Linked DNA regions of Posidoniimonas polymericola. The protein of the gene in region 2 interacts with the protein of the main gene of each other region in a pairwise test. Links are inferred from orthologs where the notes say so. Each region holds a gene or a part of one and is shown on either strand. Other genes may lie near its edges. The genes, in order: dnaB and Pla123a_RS11460.

Evidence for each region.
Region 1: the proteins of Pla123a_RS11460 (region 2) and dnaB interact in binary tests that used the Escherichia coli proteins (3 or more experiments, as listed by UniProt). The link is inferred for Posidoniimonas polymericola from one-to-one orthologs.

The regions. Positions count from the first base shown.
Region 1 is NZ_SJPO01000008.1:301,644-304,881, forward strand. Bases 80-3,004 are described here. They hold dnaB (replicative DNA helicase), read left to right. Parts: upstream 80-777; coding sequence 778-2,232; downstream 2,233-3,004. Other genes in these bases: rplI (50S ribosomal protein L9), read left to right, coding at 80-568; Pla123a_RS17230 (MMPL family transporter), read left to right, coding at 2,353-3,004. Outside these bases: more of rplI, read left to right, coding at 38-79; more of Pla123a_RS17230, read left to right, coding at 3,005-3,238. UniProt on the Escherichia coli protein: The main replicative DNA helicase, it participates in initiation and elongation during chromosome replication. Travels ahead of the DNA replisome, separating dsDNA into templates for DNA synthesis.
Region 2 is NZ_SJPO01000005.1:104,068-107,325, forward strand. Bases 210-3,154 are described here. They hold Pla123a_RS11460 (ATP-dependent helicase), read right to left. Parts: upstream 2,716-3,154; coding sequence 703-2,715; downstream 210-702. Other genes in these bases: Pla123a_RS11455 (hypothetical protein), read right to left, coding at 210-452; Pla123a_RS11465 (hypothetical protein), read left to right, coding at 2,816-3,154. In the rest of the region: more of Pla123a_RS11455, read right to left, coding at 108-209; more of Pla123a_RS11465, read left to right, coding at 3,155-3,258. UniProt on the Escherichia coli protein: Rep helicase is a single-stranded (ss)DNA-dependent ATPase involved in DNA replication; it can initiate unwinding at a nick in the DNA. It binds to ssDNA and acts in a progressive fashion along the DNA in the 3' to 5' direction.

The DNA.
Region 1 (3,238 bases), on a different replicon or contig from region 2:
CATCAGTCCAGCGGCCCTTTTTCAAGCGAATCGTTCCATGCCGACCAAGCAGAAGAAGATCAAGCGTAAGTCCAGCAACAACAAGCGCCTGCCGAAGGGCCCGCACGGCGGGTACCAGGTTCTGCTGATCCAGTCGGTCGAGCACCTTGGTTCGCAGGGCGAGGTGGTTGAGGTGAAGCCGGGCTACGCACTCAACTACCTGGTGCCGCAGGGCCTCGCGACGGTCGCCTCGGACCACCACCAGCGGATGGTCGAGAAGCACAAGGCCAAGCTGCAGCAGCTCGCCCTGCAGCGTCAGGCCGACCTCCGCAGCCGCGCCGCAGAGATCAGCAAGCAGAGCGTCACGATCGAGGCCCAGGCCACCGAAGAGGGGCACCTCTACGGCAGCGTCGGCGCCGCCGAGATCGTCGCCGCGCTCAAGAAGAGCGGCGTCACCCTGGCCGCCGACCAGGTCCGCCTGGAGGGCGTGCTCAAGGAGCTCGGCCTGTACACCGTCAAGTTCCGCCTGTCGGCCGACGTCGAGGGCGAGCTGAAGGTCTGGGTCGTCCCGGCTGTCGGCGCCGAGTAGGCAGCCGACTGCTGGCCACGCCAGCCTCCCATCTGCAAAACGCTTATTCGAATCGCCGCGCAGCTCCACCCTGGGGCTGCGCGGCGAATCGCTATGCCCGTCCCCACCCAGCTTTCGGGGGGGGCGGCGGGTTGTCTCTCATCGCGCTGTTGTTGGGGCCCACGTGCGGGCGGCGGCGCAGCTAGTTTCTGGTTGACGGAGCAACAGCCATGGCGTCAGGGAGAGAAAACGGCCGCAACGGCAAGGGACGCGGCGCCCGCGACTCGCAGTCGAACGGGCTCGCCCAGGACTTCTTGGGCCGCACCCCGCCGCAGAGTCCCGAGGCGGAACGCGCCGTGCTGGGCAGCCTGCTGCTGCTCCCCGAGGTCTTCGACGACGTGGCCCTCTTGGTGTCGGCCGAGGACTTCAGTGGCGACGCCAACGCGCGGCTGTACCGCCACATCCAGAACATGCACTCCGAGGGCGTGTCGATCGACGTCGTGCTGCTGGTGCAGCGTCTGAAGGACGCCGGCGAGTACGAATCGATCGGCGGCGGCGCCTACCTGGCCGAGATCGGCGAGGCGGTGCCGACCGCCGCGCACGCCGAGTACTACGCCAAGATCGTCCGGGAGAAGTCGATCCTCCGCTCGCTGATCCACGCGGGCGCCGACATCCTGACCGACGCCTTCGACGCCGGCATGGACCCCCGCAGCGTGCTGAGCCGCGCGGAGGAACGGGTCTTCAGCATCCTCGAGGAGAAGGGGCAGGGTCAGGTCAACTCCATCCGCGACGTGCTGCAGGCGTCGCTCGCGCGGATGAACGACCGCATGCAGGAAGGCCACGACGCGGGCGGCGTCGAGTCCGGCTTCGACGACTTCGACGAGATGACCGGCGGCATGCACGGCTCGGAATTGATCATCCTCGCCGCCCGACCTTCGATGGGCAAAACAGCGTTGGCGATGAACATCGTTGAGCACGTGGCGGTCGACTGCGGCCAGCCCGTGCTGTTTGTCAGCCTCGAAATGTCGGCGATCGAGCTGGCCGACCGGCTGCTCTGCTCCCGCGCCCGGGTGAGTGGCCACCGCCTGCGGAACGGTCAGATCACGGGTGAGGAGAGCAGCAAGCTGATCCAGGTCGCCGGCGAGATCAGCTCGGCGCCGCTGTTCATCGACGACTCGCCGAGCCGCACGATGACCGAGATCTCGGCCGTGGCGCGGCGGATCAAGCGGCGCGACGGCCTCGGACTGATCGCCATCGACTACCTGCAGTTGATCGACCCGGACCAGCCGAGCGACCCGCGGCAGGAGCAGGTCGCCAAGATCGCCCGCCGCCTGAAGGGCCTGGCGCGCGAGCTCGACGTGCCGGTGCTGTGCCTCGGCCAGCTCAACCGGCAGGTAGAGAACTCTCGTGACAACAAGCCGCAGCTCAGCAACCTGCGTGAGTCCGGCGCCATCGAGCAGGACGCCGACGTCGTCATGTTTGTGCACCGCGAGGAGTACTACCAGACCAACGAGGAAGACCGCGAACGCTGCCGCGGCGAGGCGGAGCTGCTGATCCGCAAGCAGCGTAACGGCCCGGTCGGCGACGTGAAGCTCACCTGGCTGCACGACTACACCCGGTTCGTGAACGCGGCTCCGCAGCGGTACGACGACCTGCCGAGCTACGGCGGGGACGATTCGTTCTAGCGGGGTGCGGCCGGCCGCCGGGCAGGACCGACGACTCGCTCCTTGGCCGCCGGCCTTCCAACGGCTACGCTGCAGGACTAGCCAGTCGGTTTTCCGCCCTCTCGCCCGGCCCGCGTTCGCATGCCCGCCCGAATCCTGCGCCAACTCGCCAATAAGCACTGGGTGATCGTGCTGCTGGCGTGGGTGGCGCTGGCGGTGTCGCTGCGGCTGGTTGCCCCCGACTGGGAGACCGTCGCCCACGAGGGCGACCTCGAGCACCTGCCGCGGACCGCCGCCAGCGTGGCGGCCGACGAGCTCCTGCGGGAAGCGTTCCCCGAGGAGTCGAGCCACAGCGAGGTCGTGCTGCTGTTCGACCGCGACGGCGACCCGCTCACGGTCGCCGACCGCCAGTTCGCGCTCGACGTCGCTCTGCTGCTGGAAGGGGAGGGGGGCGAGCTGCCGATCGTTGGCGTCTGGCACGCCAAACGCCCGCTGGTGAGCCGCATGCTGCTCGCCCCCGGTGGCGCGGCCGAGATGGTGATCCTCCGCCTCAGCAACCCGCTGATGTCGGTCGACAATATCCGGGTGCTCAAGAGCATCGAAGACCAGATCGGCGCCCGCATGGTGAACGCCCCCGTGGGGCTTCGGTTCTCGCTTACGGGCTCGGCCGCCATCGGCGCGGAGACGCTCGCCGCCGCCCGCGAGAGCCTGCAGGCGACCCACCAAGCGACGCTGCTGCTGGTGCTGGCCTGCCTGGTGCTGATCTACCGGGCGCCGCTGTTGGTGCTGGTGCCGCTGGCGACCATCGGCTTGTCGGTGTCGGTGGCGATGAGCCTGATCGTGCTGCTCGCCAACGTCCTCGGGCCGGGCGGCGCGCTGGACGTGGGGCTGAAGGTCTTCACGACCACGCGGGTGTTTGTCATTGTGATCCTGTTTGGCGCGGGGACCGACTACTGCCTGTTCCTGATCGCCCGCTACCGGGAAGAGCTCGGCCGCGGGGTGACGCCCCACCGGGCGCCCGGCATCG
Region 2 (3,258 bases):
GGGAGGACGCCCTACCAGCGTAGCCGGCCCCCAACCACGGTGCAAACAAGCCGCGACCGCTGGAACGCCGCCGGGCGACAGAACCGAAGGCCTCAACATGGGGGGCTCTACGGCCCCTTCGCCCAAAAGAACCCGGCCACGACGCCGGCGCCGAGCAGCAGCAGGTGGATAAAGTTGATCTGGTGCAGGTGGGCGAGGAAGAACGGCAGGCTCGGATCGGCCATGAACGGCAGCGCGTACCACTCGGCCAGCACCGAAGCAACCAGGCCGGCGACCAATGCGATGACGCCGGTCGCCAGGTTACGGTCGCGGACTGCCAGCTGCACGCCCCACCCTGCCCCGGCGCCCATCAGCATGCCGGCGTGCAGTCCGGCGCGGGCGAGCAGGATGAACACGACCGCCCCGGCGACAGCGCCGCCGATCGCGCCGGCGGCTGCTTTGACGTAGTCCATTGAACCTCTCGGTGGATGAGCTCGAATTGGGGACTGGCTCTCGTCCGCCGTGCGGAACGTTGCCTGGGATCGATTCTGGGGCGGTCGAGTGCCTGTCCCCATTTTGAGCGGGCCATCCAAGGGAGACGCGATCGGATGGTCCGTCGAAAAACGGGGACAGGCACGCCGCATCAACGCGTGCTTCAGGCTACGGGAGCAACTGGCGGCGAGCCAGTCCCCGATTTTCGACTCGTGGGCTCAGATCTCACCGCTATCGTCTCCGTCCGTTAGTGTGCTGGTTCTTGGGGTGGCGGTGCGGCGCCCGCTCGGCCTGGCCGGTCATCTCGTACAGGAAGCGGCTCGGCAGGGTGTCGCGGGCCTTGCCCCACTTGCGACGGGTGAGGGCGAGCGACAGCGTGAGCCGATCCTGCGCGCGGGTCACGCCGACATACGCGAGTCGGCGTTCCTCGTCGATCGATTCGTTCTCGGCCTCGATCGAGCGGCGGTGCGGCAGGATGCCCTCCTCCATGCCGACCAGGTAGACGTGGGGGAACTCGAGCCCCTTGGCGGCGTGCAGGGTCAAGAGCGCGACCGAGTTCTGGTCGAGCTGCGACTCCTTGTCGTTGTTGTCGCCCGGCCCGCCGAGGGCGATCTCCTCGAGGAACCCGTCGAGCGGCCGCGCGGTGGGGTCGTCGTCGTCATCGTCCTTGGCGTCGTACGATGCGGCGGCGTTGACGATCTCGCCGAGCGCGGCGAGCCGGGCGTCGCGCTCGTTCGGGTCGGGGTAGATGCGGTCGAGCTCCTGGCGGTAGCGGGCCTCGTCGATGACGCGGTTCACGAGCCGCTCGACCGGGCCGTCGTCCTTGCGCCACGACTCCACCATCTGGACGAGCGCCGCGCAGCCCTTCTTGGCGGCCGGCGTCAGCCCTTCGACGTTGGCGAAGTCGGCCACGACCCGCCACAGCGGGACGCCGCGCGACACGGCCTGCTCCATCATCCGCTTGCGGGCGGTGTCGCCGATGCCGCGGGGCGGGGTGTTGAGCACCCGCAGCAGCGACGGCTCGTCGTCGGGGTTGGCGGCGAGCTTCATGTAGGCCATGACGTCGCGGATCTCGCGGCGGTCGTAGAAGCTCATGCCGCCGATCAGCACGTAGGGGACGTCCTGCGCGCGGAGCTCGGCCTCGAACGCGCGGGGCTGCTCGTTGGTGCGGAACAGGATCGCGACATCGCGGTACCGCAGCTTGGTCTGCTCGACCTTGCGGCGGATGTCGAACACCACCTCCTTGGCCTCGGTGAGCTCGTCCTTGTACTGCATGATGCGGGGGGGCTCGCCGCCCCCCTTGGCGGGCCGCAGCACCTTGTCGTGCCGGTGCGCGTTGTGGACGATCAGCGTGTTGGCGTAGTCGATGATCGGCTTGCGGCTGCGGTAGTTGGCCTCCAGCCGGACAGTCTTGGCCTCGGGCCAGTCTTTGTTGAACGTGAGGATGTGGGTCACCTCGGCGCCGCGCCACGAGTAGATCGACTGGTCGTCGTCGCCCACGACGCACAGGTTGCGGTGGCCCATCGCCAGGCCGCGGACAATCTCGTACTGGCTGTGGTTGGTGTCCTGGTACTCGTCTACCAGCACGTGGTCGAAGCGGCCGGCCTCCTCGCGGCGGAGGGTCGGGAACTTGCGGAACAGCTCCTCGGTCAAATACAGCAGGTCGTCGAAGTCGACCGAGCCGCTGTTCTTCAGGTGGTTCTGGTACCTGCGGTAGGCCGATGCGGCGAGGTGCTCGCGGTCGGTCTCGGCGATGCCGCCCGCCTGCGAGGGCGTCACCGAACGCATCTTCCACTGGCTGATGATCGCCAGCAGGTCGCCCGGCTTGAGGGCGTCGTTGGGGGCGCGGATCTCACGCAGGGCGGTGCGGGCGTGGCTCTCCTGGTCGCCGCGGTCGGCGATGGTGAACTTCTCCGGGTACCCCAGGTGCGTGGCGTGCCGCCGCAGGATCCGCACGCAGAGCGAGTGGAAGGTGCTGATCTCGGGCTTGGGGGTCCCCCGCTTGCGGCGTTTCCGCTTGCCTCCGTTCAGGAGCTCGGCGGCCCGCTCCTGCATCTCGCCGGCCGCCTTGCGGGTGAAGGTGACCGCCAGGATGCGGTCGGCGGCGACCCCGCTCTTGATAAGCTGGGCGATCCGGAAGGTCACGACGCGGGTTTTGCCCGTGCCGGCCCCTGCCAGCACCAGCAGGGGCCCGCGGAGCGTCATCACGGCGTCTTGCTGGGCGGGATTGAGGCCGGCGGGCATAGGGATTGGGGAAATCGGGGTTAGCCCGTAATATAGAGTGCTTCGGGCGGCAGCGAGGCCGCCCATGATAGATTGCCAACCGCAAACATTAAATCGCCCTATGGACTCCCAACACCGTCACGAACTCGCCGAGAACGAGCTGGCCCACTGGCTCGAGGACTTCATCGAGAACGTGAAGCCGTACGCCTCGCTGATCTTGATCGGCGTGATCGGCGCCATCGCGCTCTTCACCGCTTGGGGGTACTACCAGAAGTCCAACAAGGCGAGCCGCGCCGCCGACTGGAGCCTGTATACCATGACGGCCCTGGAGGGCGTGCCGCGGATGAGCACCCTCGAGACCGCCGCCCTCGAGCTTGACGACGCCGGAGCCCCGGCCAACTTTGCTAGCATCACCTGGGCCGAGGGCAAGCTGTACGAGGCCTCCGAGAGCGTCCTCACCGACCGCGACAACGCCCTCAAGGCGACCGACAATGCCCGCCAGAAGTTCGAACGGCTGCTGCAGGCCAAGGGCGTCAGCCAGGAGATCCGCGACCGGGCCCAATT